DNA from 3 places in the Ruminococcus sp. J1101004sp1_RTP21198st1_B9_RTP21198_201120 genome. Region 1 is predicted to be linked to each of the others. Evidence: riboswitches for the same ligand, from Rfam matches in the RefSeq annotation. Region 1 holds a riboswitch; each other region holds the start of a gene.

The links. A riboswitch is a leader RNA that binds a small molecule or an ion and turns the genes downstream of it on or off. The one in region 1 is predicted to bind tetrahydrofolate.
Region 2: linked by a shared signal. The riboswitch ahead of folE (GTP cyclohydrolase I FolE) and the one ahead of AB5618_RS19105 (folate family ECF transporter S component) in region 1 are both predicted to bind tetrahydrofolate.
Region 3: linked by a shared signal. The riboswitch ahead of AB5618_RS01395 (folate family ECF transporter S component) and the one ahead of AB5618_RS19105 (folate family ECF transporter S component) in region 1 are both predicted to bind tetrahydrofolate.

The regions. Positions count from the first base shown of each region.
Region 1 covers NZ_JBCOMI010000041.1:11,922-17,178, forward strand. The annotation lists gene lepB (signal peptidase I) at 45-404, shown strand; gene AB5618_RS19105 (folate family ECF transporter S component) at 499-1,065, opposite strand; THF riboswitch at 1,137-1,234, opposite strand; gene AB5618_RS19110 (response regulator) at 1,288-2,025, opposite strand; gene AB5618_RS19115 (sensor histidine kinase) at 2,006-3,775, opposite strand; gene AB5618_RS19120 (carbohydrate ABC transporter permease) at 4,012-4,890, shown strand; gene AB5618_RS19125 (carbohydrate ABC transporter permease) at 4,880-5,257, shown strand, end outside.
Region 2 covers NZ_JBCOMI010000010.1:137,863-143,119, forward strand. The annotation lists gene AB5618_RS08970 (hypothetical protein) at 1-76, shown strand, start outside; gene folK (2-amino-4-hydroxy-6-hydroxymethyldihydropteridine diphosphokinase) at 289-1,122, opposite strand; gene folP (dihydropteroate synthase) at 1,237-2,046, opposite strand; gene AB5618_RS08985 (HD domain-containing protein) at 2,086-2,583, opposite strand; gene folE (GTP cyclohydrolase I FolE) at 2,580-3,137, opposite strand; THF riboswitch at 3,389-3,485, opposite strand; gene AB5618_RS08995 (aminopeptidase P family protein) at 3,619-5,257, shown strand, end outside.
Region 3 covers NZ_JBCOMI010000002.1:46,421-51,677, forward strand. The annotation lists gene AB5618_RS01385 (GDSL-type esterase/lipase family protein) at 74-694, shown strand; gene AB5618_RS01390 (N-acetyltransferase) at 984-1,739, shown strand; gene AB5618_RS01395 (folate family ECF transporter S component) at 1,950-2,510, opposite strand; THF riboswitch at 2,597-2,698, opposite strand; gene AB5618_RS01400 (hypothetical protein) at 2,888-3,112, shown strand; gene AB5618_RS01405 (hypothetical protein) at 3,109-4,266, shown strand; gene AB5618_RS01410 (amidohydrolase family protein) at 4,247-5,122, opposite strand; gene AB5618_RS01415 (DUF6783 domain-containing protein) at 5,141-5,257, opposite strand, start outside; gene AB5618_RS01420 (DUF6783 domain-containing protein) at 5,252-5,257, shown strand, end outside.

The DNA.
Region 1 (5,257 bases):
AAAAGCTTGCGTGTGGAATTAATCTTAATCTGTTCGGTTATGAAATTTCTGAAAAGTTCAAGGACTCGGAGCGATTTGATATTGTAATATTCAAATACCCAGATGATGAAAGCCGTCTTTTTATCAAAAGAGTGATCGGACTGCCGGGAGAGGTAGTGGAAATTAAGGATGGGAAAGTTTACATTGATGGTTCGCCCACTTCATTGGATGACTCGTTCATTCCGGAGAAAATGATCGGAAGTTATGGTCCATATACAGTTCCGGAAAACTGTTATTTCATGCTTGGTGATAATCGGAATGATTCGAAGGATTCACGTTCATGGAAAAACAAATTCGTGCGATTTGACCAGATTGTGGGGAAAGCTGTTGTAAGATACTATCCTTCTTTTAAGTGGTTAGGATAATAAGAAACGCGAATATCAGTGGCTTATTAAGTACTGGAATATTCGCGTTTTTTATTTGATATCGCTAAGTTTTTATATTTTCAAATATATGTAATCAGCTGGCAGCCGGTTTTCTAAAAATACTAAAAATTCCTGTCTGTTCAATCAATCTTGTGATGGTAAAGAAGATAAAGGAATCAATTGGCCACATGATCAGGTTCTTTACAGTACGCATTGGAAGGATTGCAAGGAATCCTTTTCCGTAGAGCATGTCCAGCCATAAGGTATTTAACAGAACATTTACAATCAGAACGACAACCAGTTTTGCAATCAGCACGCGACGGAAAGTGAGCTTATGTTTGTAGTAAAAACATCCATAAATAAATGCCGCGAGCATTGCGTTAAAGGTGAACCCAAAGAAAAATGGACCATCAGGGCGGATAAAGAATTTCACAATATCCAGCACACCGGCAAACAGACATCCGGTAATGGGTCCAAACAGATAATCAGCAATCTGGTTTGGGATACCGGAAAATCCAATTTTTACATAGGGACCGATGTTGATAGAAGCAACTGAATTTAAAATCAGTGCCAGGGCAGCAAGCATTGCACAGACTGCCAGTGTAGAAGTGTTTTTCAGCTCTTTAGCTGAGGTGAGAAACATGTTCTTTGTTTTCTCCATAAAAAAATTACCTCCTTTTCTTTTTTCGCTCACAATAGGAGATAATTTATGGATTCATATTTATCTTCTGTTGCAGCGAGAAGCAATCCACGAACCGCAAGATTTCTCTTTTCGTCCTCCGGCAACTCTCCATCCGGAAGGCACTTTACGCTCATGAATTTACTCTGCATTACTTTACATGAGGCAGTATATAGCAGAGAACTGGAAAAAGCAAGTAAAAAATTACTTATTTGAGAATTTTTTTCGATAATCGTTAGCTGAAATCTTTTCCATTTCTTTAAAAACACGAGAAAAGTATTTTTCATCATCATATCCAACTAAAAGAGATATTTCTGATATCTTTTTTCCAGAACTCATTAAAAGCTGCTTTGCATGACGGATCCGTACCAGTTTTATATATTGTATAATGTTAATATCAAATTTTGCTTTGAATTTTCTTGACAAATAGGGTTCACTTAAATGAAATTCAGAAGCAATATAGGGTAAGTTAAGCTGATTCGAATAATTTTGGTCGATATATTTCTTTATGGAAATAAAAATATCCTCTGTTATATAATCCTCTTCATGTGTGGGAGTAATTACTTTTTTTCTTTCAATTTCACTTTGAGCTTTCTGTACGGCAAGGTTTAGTTTGTCAGGCTGTATTGGTTTTAAAATATAATCAAGCCCCCCCTTTATGAAAAAATTTCGGATGTATTCATAATCTGTGTATCCACTGATCGCAATAACAGGAGTAGAAACACTATTTTCAACAATCCAATCCATTAATTCCAATCCATCTGAAATAGGCATGCAGATATCTGTAAATATCAGATCTGGTGAATACTGTCGGATTAACTGAACTGCTTCTAATCCATCTTCAGCTTCGTATATTTCAGATATTTTATAGGTGCTTTTAGGAATAAGTAATTTAATACAGTCCCGAACTGGTTTTTCGTCGTCAATAATCAGCAATTTCATTAGCAGGTTCCTCCAGGAATAATGTGATCTTTATGCAAACCCCATAAGGGGAAATGTTTTCAACAGAAACGGAAGATGCATTGTGATAATACATATTAAGTCGAGTTTGGATATTGTCAAGACCGATCCCTTTTTCTTTTTCCTTGTACTGGTTGTATTTTATGGAGTGAAACATAAGCTGGAGATTATCTAATTCTTTTTTAGAGAGAGATTTTCCATTGTTTTCTACCAGTACGGTTAGGATTCCGTTGTTTAAATGTGAAGTGGCACAGATATAGTATCCTTCCGGCCGTTTTACAAACCCATGCTTAAAATAATTTTCCATAATAGGCTGAAGAATCATTTTTGGAACCATTAGGGAAACCGTATCAGGATCTGGATTCAAATCAAAATGAAAATTTTCTCCAAAACGTTGTCTTTGAAATATGAGATATCTTTGTGCATAATCAAATTCACTTTGTAATGAAATTAATGGATGCTGGATATCCATGGCGTAATTCATCATGAGAGAAAGATTAGTAATTAACGAATAAAGTTCCGGTGAATTATTTTGCAGGGCTAACGTTCCAAGAGATTGTAATGTATTATTCATAAAGTGTGGATTTAGCTGAGCTTGCAGCATTCGCAATTGCGCGTCTTTTATAGAGAGTTCAAGCTCATATTTATCTATTTTCAGTAGTTGTATTGTTTCAATCATGGAATTAAATGAGTCGTTTAGAACGCGTATTTCATCATTGCTATTTAACTCAAGAGGAGCATAACTTTTTCCTTGCTTAATATCCTTCATCTGTTTTGTCAGCAGAATAATAGGCGTAGTAAGACTTTTGGAAAAATGCCAGGTTATCAAGATGGAAAGAAACAAAAATGCAATATAAGTTGGCAGGTAAATATTCAGAATCTGAAAAATACTTTCATAAGCGTTTGTTAAAGGGACTGTTTTTATAATGGTGATGGGAGTATTTAACACTTCAATAGTCTTATAAAATATAAATTTGCTTTGTTTATTATCAGTATATTTTTGATAGTTTCCGGAGGCAGAAAGCTGATGGGCTATATTGTTTATTTCAGATGGAATTTTATTTGATAAAACATTATTTGTACTATATAAAACAGTTTCAGATGAATTGTTGATGACATAGATTGCTTCATCAGAAGCGGTTAGCATGTCCTTGGACAATTTTTCAAAAGATACACTAGAAAGTGTTATGGTAAGGGCTCCAATTGGGGTGTTTTCTGGAATACTCTGAAGATTAAGATATATAGAAACTGAGTAATTGTCTTTAGAGTTTCTGGAAGAAAAAATATGAGCTGTATAATCACCAGGGAATAAGACGGAATCAGACAGGGAAGCTGTAAGCAGATCGCGATTCTGAAATATGTAAGTTTTGTTTTTTTTGATACACTGTAAAGAAATTGACTCGATATCATTGGAAAGGTTTTGAATGGATTGCATAAAGGTCATAATGGTATTGTGATCATTATAATGCGAAGAATCTTTTTTAGTTAAAAAAGAATACATTTTGGCATTGCTAAACGGATAGTATATTCCATCAGACACATCGCAAAGATATGTATTGATGTTATTAGAAAATTGATACATGAGTTGCTCATTATATGAGATGATTTCATTGGAAAAATTATTTCGTGAATAAATGTAAGTGATGCACATGGAGAAAGATAAAGGCAGAATAGAACAGAGTAATAAAATTAAAATAAGTTTATAACGAATACTTTTTAAGTGTCCCTTCATAACAAATCCCCCATTGATTAATCAATATAATAATACTTGATTTATAATTTTATCAAAAAAAATTATAAAAATCAAATTGTTTATAAGCAATTTGCAAAAAAAATAAAGCTAACAGGACAAAAATATCCACTAAGTGTATAGAATTATGGGTGGCTTTTTACTTGAGAATAGACTACTATCAAGTTATAAAATAAACGAATCCGGAATTCGAAAATACTGTTAGAGAAGGTGGAGGTATGAAAGAAAAAAAAGGAACCTGTATAAAAAATGAAATTATATTTTTGGCACCTGCAATAATTTGTTTTAGCTGTATTGTTCTGATTCCTTTCATATACAGCTTTGCTACATCACTAACAAAGTGGAATGGAATATCTAAGAACATACAGTGGAACGGAATCGCCAATTACAAAAAGATTTTATCAGATAAGGCATTTTTGAACTCTTTTATATATACACTGAAAAACATGTTTGTAGTGACGGTTATTGCAAATGCACTTGGATTGTTGTTTGCTTTAATTCTTACATGTAAAATTCGTGGAAGCCAGATTTTTCGGACAACTCTGATCTTACCGAACATTTTAAGTGGAATCGTTCTAGGCTTTGTCTGGAAGTTTATCTTTTCGGATGTTCTCCCACAGATTGGAGAAACGTTAAACTGCAAATTTCTGGAATTGTCATGGCTTGCAAGACCAACATCAGCTTTCTGGTCTGTTGCAATTGTAAGTATCTGGCAGATGACAGGATATGTCATGTTGATTTACATTGCCGGAATTATTGCGATTCCCGGAGATCTTATTGAATCGGCATATGTAGACGGTGCAGGGAATATGCAGGTGATCAAGAAAATTATTTTGCCGCATTTAAAACCATCCTTTGTAGTCTGTATCTTCTGGACAATCAGTAAGACTCTGTTAAGCTTTGATTTACAGTTTTCTCTTACTCAAGGAGGACCGTTTAAATCAACAGAAACATTGGCGATTAATATTTATCAAGAAGCCTTTGAAAAAAATAATTATGGTGTAGGAAATGCAAAAGCAATTCTGTTTTTTGTAACAGTTGTTGTTTTTTCCCTGCTACAAAATTATCTGACTAGGAGGAACGCAAGTGAAAGTTAAGCATGGAAATATATGGTCAATTTTAATTTTGTGCGTGGTAATTATTTTTCTTTTTCCATTTTATATTATTTTTATCAATTCGTTTAAAGAAAATGGAGAACTATTACGGAATGTTTTGAGTCTGCCTCAAAAGTTCAGTTTTCTTAATTACCAGAAAGCATTTTCTCAGTTGAACTATTTCAGGGTATTTAGAAATTCTCTTATTGTTACAGTATTTAGTAATCTGGGAGTTATTGTAATTTCTTCTATGGCGGCATACAGGCTGGAAAGATATGATTCTAAATTAAATCGCATTATCGGATCAGTATTTATGGCTGGACTGATTATACCATTTCAGGTAATCATGATTCCATTGACTATCGTATTG
Region 2 (5,257 bases), on a different contig from region 1:
CTGCGGTGCAAAGAATCAGATAATAAAAGGGCGCCTGTGCAACTGTGAATATTGCGGACAGCGTCTCAATTCCTGACAGCAGATGCGAATTATTACACAAGGGGCTGCCTGTTTTCCGGCAGCCCCAATGTTAGATTGTCACTTGTTAAGTTGGTTGAACCGCTGTATACGGAACCGTACGGTGGCGTGATAGCACGGATTACGAATGCGGTCGGCAGCTGTGGGAGCGTCATAGGCGCGGAACAGCTGACTTTCATATGTGATGTCGCCGGTAGGCGACATGTTCGTTTAGCGGCAAAGAAGAATATTTAAAAGCTGTGAAATTGTCTGATTTAGTACAGGATGCCTGAGGTAAGGGGCAATCTGGTTCATAGGAGCCAGCACAAAGTCACGATTCTGCATATCCGGATGGGGGATGTGAAGATCTGCAGTATCAATGATTTCCTGATCATAAAAGAGAATATCCAGATCCAGAGTACGAGGACCCCAGTGAATAATACGTTCCCGGTTTGCCTCCTGTTCCAGCTGATGAAGACGTTCCAGCAATTCTTCCGGTGAAAGAAGGGTACGCATTTTCAAAACTCCATTCAGAAATTCATCCTGATCGGTAACACCATAAGGTTCTGTTACAAGATAATCAGAAACGGCCTCTATCCGGCATCCTTTTGTTTTTTTCAAACCACGTATCCCATTGTCGATGAACAGCTTTTTATCTCCCATATTAGAGCCAAAAGCAATGTATGCAGTATGCCATTTTCTTGTGATTTCCACAGATACGGTTTTCAGTGGAAGACCAACAGGAGCCCAGGGCTTTTCAATTTTCAGTGTGATCTGTTCCAGACCGGAAAGAGAGTCGAGCAGCATCTCTGCAAGATTTTCTGCAAGTGCTTCCAGAAGCTTAAAAGTATGTTTTCTGGTGAAATCTGTAATCATGTGGCTGACTTCTCCGTAATTGATAGAAGCAGACAGATCATCCGTTAACCCGGCCTGACGTGTGTGGGTAAAGAGGGTGGCAGAAATAACAAATTTTTGTCCAAGTACATTTTCTTCCGGATAGACACCATGGTTGGCAAAAATTTCCAGTTCTTTAATTTCTATTTTATCAAATCTGGTTTTATCCATAACAGTTGTTCCTTTCTGTTGGCTATTTACAATTTTGAGGAATTTGAACGCAGTCGCTTCGCGACTGCGTTCATGAGCAAGTAGCAAAGCGGATTGCGAATGTCCTCTTTACTCTCAATTACAACCCAAAATTGCTTCTGTCATCTGGATTACGCGTCTGTTTTCCTTGACATCATGAACACGCACAAAAGAACAGCCCTTCATCACACCAATTACACTGGTAGCCAGTGTTCCCTCTACACGCTGGTCTACAGGCAGATCAAGTGCCAGTCCGATCATCGACTTGCGTGAGGTGCCAAGAAGAACCGGAAAGCCCAGATTCTTAAAAAGCTCCAGATGATTCATAGTTTCCAGATTCATCTCAAATGTTTTTCCAAATCCAACCCCTGGATCGAGAATGATTTTCTCATCTTTGATTCCTGCTTTTCTTGCAAGATTGACACATTCCTGTGTCTCAGAAAGCATATCAATGAGAAAATTGTTATATTCTGTATTGGACTTATTGTGCATGAGACAGCATGCAACATCATATTTGGCAATTACAGCTCCCATTTCAGAATCATATTTTAATCCCCAGATATCGTTGACCAGATCTGCACCGGCCTGAATCGCACTTTCTGCCACGCTGCTTTTGAAGGTATCTACAGAAATGGGAATGTCAAAACGTTTTCTGACCGCTTCGATAACGGGCAAAACTCTCTGAGCTTCTTCCTCTGCACTGACCGGCGTGTGTCCGGGACGCGTAGACTCCCCGCCAATATCGATAATATCCGCACCATCCGCGATCATGGCTTCTGTATGCCGCAAAGCTTCATCTAAATGATTCCATTTCCCGCCATCGGAAAAAGAATCAGGAGTAATATTTAAAATTCCCATTATATAAGTGTGATTTTGTGTATCAAAAAAACGATTTCCAATTTTCATAAATAGAAACCATCCTTTCTGTTAGATTTTTTAGAAGGCTTAATATTCAATTGTCAGATTTTTTTTCTCAGAAGGCCAGTAACATTCTGAAGCTGCTGAACATGAAAAACAATTTCTGGACTTTTTATCAGCCTTATATAGCAGCATAGCCAACACATTATCAGATCCATCCGTCCTGTGCTGACTGATCGCAGATAATATTTCCTCTTTTTCCTGCTCTGTAAAATGCAGATCTGCCAGAATCTTTCCGGCTATTTCAGCTCCTGCAATGTCATGAGAAATACCCGACAGATATTGCTGCGCACGGCCAATGTCATGAAGAAGAGCAGTGGCATAAATGATTTCCCTGGACAGATTAAGCTTGTTTTCCAGAGAATAAATATACATCAGCCTGGCAACATCCAGAAAGTGTTCCGGCGTATGTCTGCAGAAAATACGATCTTTTTCAAGCTCCTGTATTTTCTCACAGTGCTTTTGATAAAGGGGATGCCGCCAGATTAAAGAAATACGGTTTGTTTCAGAAAAAGAACTGCTCATTTTCCGACCATGGAAAGGAACATTTTCTGCAGCTCCTTATCTTCTTTGAAGGCTCCGCGGGTTACAGTTGTAATTGTTTTGCTTCCTGGCTTTTTAACGCCTCGCATGGTCATGCAGGTGTGTTCTGCTTCCAGCATAACCATAATTCCCTTCGGAGAGAGGGCACGCTCCAGAGCGTCCGCAATCTGTACTGTGAGGCGTTCCTGGATCTGCGGTCTTCTGGCATAAACCTCTATCGTACGTGCCAGCTTGCTTAATCCTGTGACTTTTCCATCGGGAATATAAGCCAGGTGCGCCTTACCATAAAAAGGCATCAGATGATGCTCGCACATAGAGTAAAAAGTAATATCTTTTTCCAATACGATCTCATTATTTTCTACTGGAAACTGCTTCAGTAAATGGTGATCTGCTTCCTGATCGAGACCACCGTAAATTTCCTCGCACATACGTGCAATTCTGTCGGGAGTATCAATCAGTCCCTCCCGGGTAATATCCTCACCGATTCCTTCCAGAAGCAGGCGGATGGCCTGTTCTACTTTTTGTTTGTCAACCATTAAAAATAACCTCCTTTGTATTTGATTGCGGAGACTATCCTTTTTTGATAAAACCGGGGAAGGATTTTCGAATTCGAATATCTGCCTGCTTAATACGCAAAAAAGGATATCTCCAATTGTGATAGAATGTATGTCGAAAACATTCCCTTGAGCCTGTTAAAAAACGTTTCCACAAATCGCAATGTGCATCTTGCAGAAAGCTCCTTTCGGGCAGGCTCTGACACAATATGAGATATCCCTCTTATAGTGCTTGCAACGGGTGCGGATAATATACCGTAAGACGTGCTTTTCGTTTCAGTGACAACTCCCCATTCACCGAACACTTGACGCATAAAATCCTATTTTGCATATCATTCATTTCGAAAGTTAGTATATCACGTCTTTTGGGAATAGAAAAGTGTTTTTTCTTAAACAGGTTGCGAAAGGGTAACGTGGATATTATAATAGGAATAGACAAAATTCACTGGAAGGAGTCAGTTTTATGACAGTTAAAGAACGAATCACCGCACTTCGGGAAGTAATGGCAGAGAAGAAAATAGATGCTTATCTTGTTCCCACAGATGATTTTCATGCATCTGAATATGTAGGAGAATACTTTAAGTGCAGAAAATATATTACAGGTTTTACCGGATCTGCCGGCAGAGCAGTCATCATGCAGGATATGGCTGGATTGTGGACAGATGGAAGATATTTCATCCAGGCGGCCGCACAGCTGGAGGGAACGGGTGTAGAGCTTTTTAAAATGGGAGAACCAGATGTTCCCACTGTGCACCAGTTTCTGGAAGAAAAATTAGGCGAGGGAATGTGCCTTGGTTTTGACGGAAGAACCGTCAGCGCCGAAGAAGCAGATGAACTGACCGAACTTCTTGCAAAAAAAGGAGCCACTCTTCAGACGGATTCTGATCTGGTAGGAGAAATCTGGGAAGATCGTCCGGCACTTTCCTGTGAACCGGTTATGGAACTGGATGTAAAATGGGCAGGCGAATCCCGTGCTGACAAATGTGCAAGAATCCGTAAATCAATGGAAGAGAAAGGTGCAGATGGATTTGTACTGACTTCTCTGGATGACATTGCATGGCTGCTGAATATTCGTGGCGGCGATGTACATTGCTGTCCGGTTGTTCTCTCTTATCTGATAATGACAAAAACAGAAATCAGGCTGTTTGCAAATGAAAAAGCATTTTCGGCTTCAATTCTGGACGCATTATCTAAGGATGGCGTAACCATTCTGCCCTATGACAGCATTTATGAATATGTAAAAACATTTGAGAAAGACATGACAGTTCTTCTTTGTAAAAAGAAAGCCAACTGTCGTCTGGTAAACAGTATTCCGAAGGAAGTAACGATTCTGGATGAAGCCAACCTGACTTTTCTTCCAAAATCAATTAAAAATCCAGTAGAAGTAGAAAATGAACGTATCGCTCATATCAAAGACGGAGTTGCGCTTACCAAATTCATCTGCTGGCTAAAGAAAAATGTTGGCAAAATTACAATGACAGAGTTAAGCGCAGGAGAGAAGCTGTACAGCTTCCGTGCCCAGCAGGAGAACTTTATCGACAACAGCTTTGACCCCATTATTTCTTATGGCATTCATGCTGCAATCAACCATTATTCTGCCACACCAGAGACAGATATTGCCATTGAGCCTGGCAATTTCCTTCTGGCAGACACAGGCGGACACTATTACGAAGGTACTACAGATACCACCCGCACAATTGTTATGGGCTCTGTGAATGACGAGCAGAAGAAATATTTTACCGCTGTTTTACGTGGCATGCTGAACCTTGGAAATGCCAAATTCCGTTATGGCTGTACTGGTGTAAATCTGGATTATCTGGCGCGTGGTCCGTTATGGGAAATGGGACAGGATTTTAATCATGGAACAGGACATGGAGTTGGTTATCTTCTGAATGTTCATGAAGGACCAAACAGCTTCCGCTGGAGAATTATTCAGGGAGATAATGCAGTACTGGAAGAGGGTATGATCACATCAGATGAGCCTGGATACTATGTGGAAAACCAATATGGAATCCGCCACGAAAACCTGCTCGTATGCAAAAAAGCAGAGAAAACTACATTCGGCCAGTTCATGTGCTTTGAACATCTGACTATGGTACCGT
Region 3 (5,257 bases), on a different contig from region 1:
TTTTTTACAAATTTTTCTAAAAAAACTATAAACCTTTTTGTTCTTGCAGTATAATATTAACGGAGGTAAAATTATGACAATATTAACATGTCTTGGTGACAGCATCACCGATTGTGATCACTGCTTTTCCAGAGATTCCCTTGGCAATGGCTATGTGAAAATACTGTCAGACCGTTTTGAAAGGGACGACTCAGACTATCAGGTGCGCAATTATGGCACTGACGGCTTTACTATAAACAGACTTCTGCAGAGAATTCAGGGTGATTCTGATTTTACAAGTGATATTATAACAATTTTAATCGGAATCAATGATATTGGATTAATAATAAATACGGACAGAACACCGTTTCAGCAGAGGAATATGCTTGTTTCTTTTTACAAATGTTATGCAAACCTTATAACAATATTAACAAAATCAAACTCGCGTATTATTTTAATGGAGCCCTTTCTTTTTCCCTGGCCTGCCTGTTATAGAACCTGGCTTCCTTTTCGCCAGAAAATATCACAAATGATCCACCAGCTATCAGAACAGTTTCAAATTCCTTATCTTACATTGCATGAGGAATTGAATGAAAAGGCGCGTCGTTATGGATATTCAGAAATTACTACAGATGGGATTCACCTTACTGAGCAGGGACAAAAATTTCTGGCAGACAGATTGTATAAATTAATTTGCGGCTATTCACCGTACTAGTACATCGTTTTCGAAATAACTATACCACTCACTTGTCTGTGAATCCGATTGCACAGGTATAAAAGCCTCGGCGTAGCCCGCTACGCCTGCGTTTTTATACCTGCACACTCGAATTCACATCCTACGCGATTGGTATAGTTATTTACGAAACGATGTACTAGAGCGTGTTTGAAAAAGGCTTTCTGCAAGATGTGTAAAAAGCAATCTGTCTTATAACAGACTATTTTCAGTTGCATTGCTGGATACAATTATGTATAATGACCCTAAACTTATAAAAGAAGGTTTTTTTATGGATAAAATCATTAAAGAAATTGAAGATATGTCACTAAATGCATGGCCCTCCCATAAAATGGAGCTTTATGATGGATGGATTCTCCGTTTTTCCTATTTTTATACACATAGAACAAACAGTGTGGAGCAGTTCGGAACTTCTACCCTTTCCTGGAGGGAAAAGGTTTCTTTCTGCGAAGCAGAGTATGCCCGACTGGGCAGCCCTGCAATTTTTAAGATCAGTCCTCTGGTTTCTCCGGATTTTGATTATCTTCTGGAAAACCGCAACTACGAAATCCAGCATACAACAAATGTTATGGCAGCCTCACTGGATGGAGCAGATCTTTCTGCGCCTTGCGATCTGGTAACTCTTACTGACGATATTCCAGATATTTGGATTGAAAGTCTTTTTGATCTGAAAGGCACCATTAATCCTGTTCACCGTGCTGTAGTTCCATCCATGTATCATGCCATCGTAAAAGACACCGTATGCGCCTCCATCTGGAGTAACGGAAAAATTATTGCAACCGGGCTTGGAATTCTGGATCGAAATTATATTGGATTGTACGCTATCCATGTTCGCGAAGATTTCAGACACAAGGGTTATGCTCGTCAGATTTGTACTGCGCTTCTAAAAGAAGGAAAAAAGAAAGGCGCAACTAAGGCCTATCTTCAGGTAGTAGAGGGAAACACTCCCGCACGTAATCTTTATGAATCACTTGGACTTCATTATCTCTACACCTATTGGTTCCGGGTTCAGACACATACAAACTGAAAACTTTTCAGAGCATGTTTAAAAAAGGCTGCGATCAGTGTTTATCCTGATCACAGCCTTTTATTTGGGAATCGTATTTTTTGACTTATTCAACAAGTTGATTTCTCAAACAATCAACTTTCCAGTAAGTGCATTGCTTCATAATCCATCTTATGCCATATTATTTAATTTTGGGTTTTGTATATAATTCAGATCCTGGACTGCTGCCATTTATACGGTCTTCTTCTCCAGCTTAGCAGGTCTTATGTTTCCTACAACCATGCCTGTAAGCGGGCTGAAATAAAGAAGACTGGTAAGTACGCAGTAGATTGGAGTCATGATTGCAAACTGTACAAGACGTCCTGGCATAATTGCATAGAAGTTTGCTCCGATCATTACCAGTCCTGCAGTGGTCAGTCCAAGTGTTCCCACTACGCCAGAGACTGCAATTGCGACACACATAACAACAGTCTTTACTTTTCTGTTCTTTTCAGCCATTAGTTTTCCAGCCAGTCCGGGGATCACACCCCAGGCAACTGCAGATAAAGTGATCAGTGGATTAACTCCATAGCCTTTCATAAAACATCCAATGATATCGGCAACAGCACCTTCTACGCCACCAGCTACAGGCCCCATCCAAAGACCTGCCAATACAGTGGCAACCGTTCCCAATGTAATTCGATATACACCAAGATCAATTACCAGAACGCGTGACAGCACAAGCTGGATTGCTACCAGCAGTGCAAGGAATACAAGAGTCTTAACACTCCATGTCTGTTTGTTTTTATGCATAAAAAAAACACCTCCATAATGATTAAAATAACAGAGTAGTTACCATAAATAATAATCCCTCCACATTATGAGATGTTCTCACATGTAGCAACGGGTGCGGAAAATATATCGTAAACAGTCCTGCTGCTTTTCGTTTCACGGCGACTCCCCAGCCAATGAACACTTGACGCATAAATTCCTACTTCGCTATTATTTATTTAAAATGATTATAGCACAAAATATAGAAATTTCAATATGTATTTGTTATAATATTCACATAAATAAATTAATCGTTACTGTTCACTGACAAATGTTTGTGCATACTCTCCTCTTTTTCGCATATTCTAAGAATATCTTCCCTTATATAGGAAAAATATTTGACAAAAAGGAGTGTTTCTATGAGTATAAAATCCACAAACAAATCATCTTGCCAAAAACAGCCGCCACTACAAAATCCTTATAATGTTTTTTATAATAATTACATGAATACAAATGCCACTACAGAATGTACAGGACTTGGCTATCGTATGCCAGATAACTCGGAGGAATGGAATGCATGCCGAGAGGTTTTCGATTTTCTTCCTGTACCATTTCCGGATTCGGAGGATACAAAGCAACAATGAAAAAGTTCACAAAACTATTACTCGGCTCTTTGGTACTATTCTCTCTGTCAGGATGTACTGCCGGTGATATGATCACCAGCTATACTTCTACTTCTGATCAGAGTGAAGCCACCTTACAGAACACTTCAGAAACACCCAAACAGCGTGTTTATATGGATGAAATCAAAGGAACCCTTAAGGATTTCACCGGTGCCACCCTGACTATGGAAAATCAGGAACAAACTTACGTTTTTGATCTTTCTGAAGCAACTTTGGAATGCGAAGATGGCATGATCACTGGAGATGAGATCAGTGTCATTTATGAAGGCCAGCTTTCTAACAAGGATACCAGCACTGTAAAAGCATTGAAAGTAGTAGACGACTTTCACAAAAAGAATCAGCTGGAAGTACGAAAGGCCTATGGGGAAGTACAGAGTTTGACCTCAAATACCATTACCATAAAAAATAAAAAGGGAAAAACAGCCACCTATCCAATCACTGGAACTGAACAATATTATCAGAATGGCATCCGCACCGGTGTATGGGTATACATTCATTTTAAAGGCAAGTTTGCTTCCAGTCAGGATACCCAAAGTTCTTCTCTTAATGCCAGTCATCTGAAAGTACTAAGCATTTCAGATATTGATCCGCTTACACTTCCAGATCCAACACCAACACCAGATCCTGCACAAGTTTCTGCCGATGACTCAGCAAAAGAACAGCAGATTCATGCAGAAATTCAGAATATTTCCCTGAATACGCTCACAGTTCTTCCCTCTGGCTCTGACAGCACAATAAATGTGGACTTGTCTCAGATTCCTTCTTACTTTAAAGGTGGAACAGCACCAGGCTCCTATGTAACCATAACTTGCACTGGACAATTTCAGGGAAATTCACTGGATGGTGTTACTGTTACAGCAGTCACCGGTGATGATCCGGATTCTCTTGGAAGCCGGGAAATTACCAGCTCAGTCAGCGGTACAATTATAGGCCATACAGCAAATACCGTCACACTTCAAACTGGCGATGGCGCAACCATAACCTGCTTTACAGAAGGGGCAAAGGATACCTCCACCAGTAATATGGAATCCGGCGCAGGTATCTGCATTACCTTTGATCCTACAAAATCCAAAAATTCCAACATTTATACATCTATCAAGATTCAGGACGCCTGAAGGTGTCCTGAATCCTTTTCTCTCCATCTGCCAGCCAGGCTCTCACATCCCCGGATTCTCCCAGAATGTCCATAAATGCCTGGTATTCATCCATTAAGCCCTTCCCATGTAAGACCATATAAGCTCCTGCATCACTTCCAAGAGCCACCTTTGCTCGGTACTTGTATGCCAGACGAAGGTTCTTTGCGGCCAGTTCTATAATAGGATCAAGCACTGATTCCTTATATCTTCCACATCCACGAAGATTTCGAATTGTCACAAGAGTAGGAACCCATACACTATCACTGTCAGCTAATTCTCTGATTGTTTCCGGATCAATATAATTTCCATGTTCTACTGAATCCACACCAGCTTCCACAGCTGCCTGTACACCATAAATTCCATTGGTATGGCTCATCACCGCCATCCCTTCTTCATGGGCAATATGTACCATCTCGCAGACTTCCTTCCTGTCTAAAGGCGTTCCGGTAATCTGTCCATGGTTATTAAAATCCAGAAGTCCTGTGGTCATAATTTTAATAAAATCTGCCCCTTTGTTTTTCGCTTCTTTCAAAAGGACATGGTATTCTTTCATAGTGTCAAAACCTTTTCCCACGATAGAGCCATAGTGTCCATTTTTATGGATGGCAAAAATAGGAGTACGATAATCAATTCCATATTCTGGTGCCAGTTTCCTGGCTCTTTCCGATACTCCTAATGCATCTCCACCATCTCTTACAAAGACAATCCCCAGCTCTTCATAAGCTTTCAAATGTTTCCGTATCACTTCATCGTTTACATGATCCTTATGAATAGAAATTGCATCTTTATAATTCAGTCCATCCATGATCAGGTGCGCATGACACTCTCCAAACATTTCTTCCTATAACACTGATTATCTTGAAAAATAATTCAGCTTTTCCTTTCTTCCGCAGAGCGTGTTTGAAAAAAGGACTTCTGCAAGATGTGCGTCACAATTTGTGGGAGATTTTGTCCGGAGGAGGGCATCGTA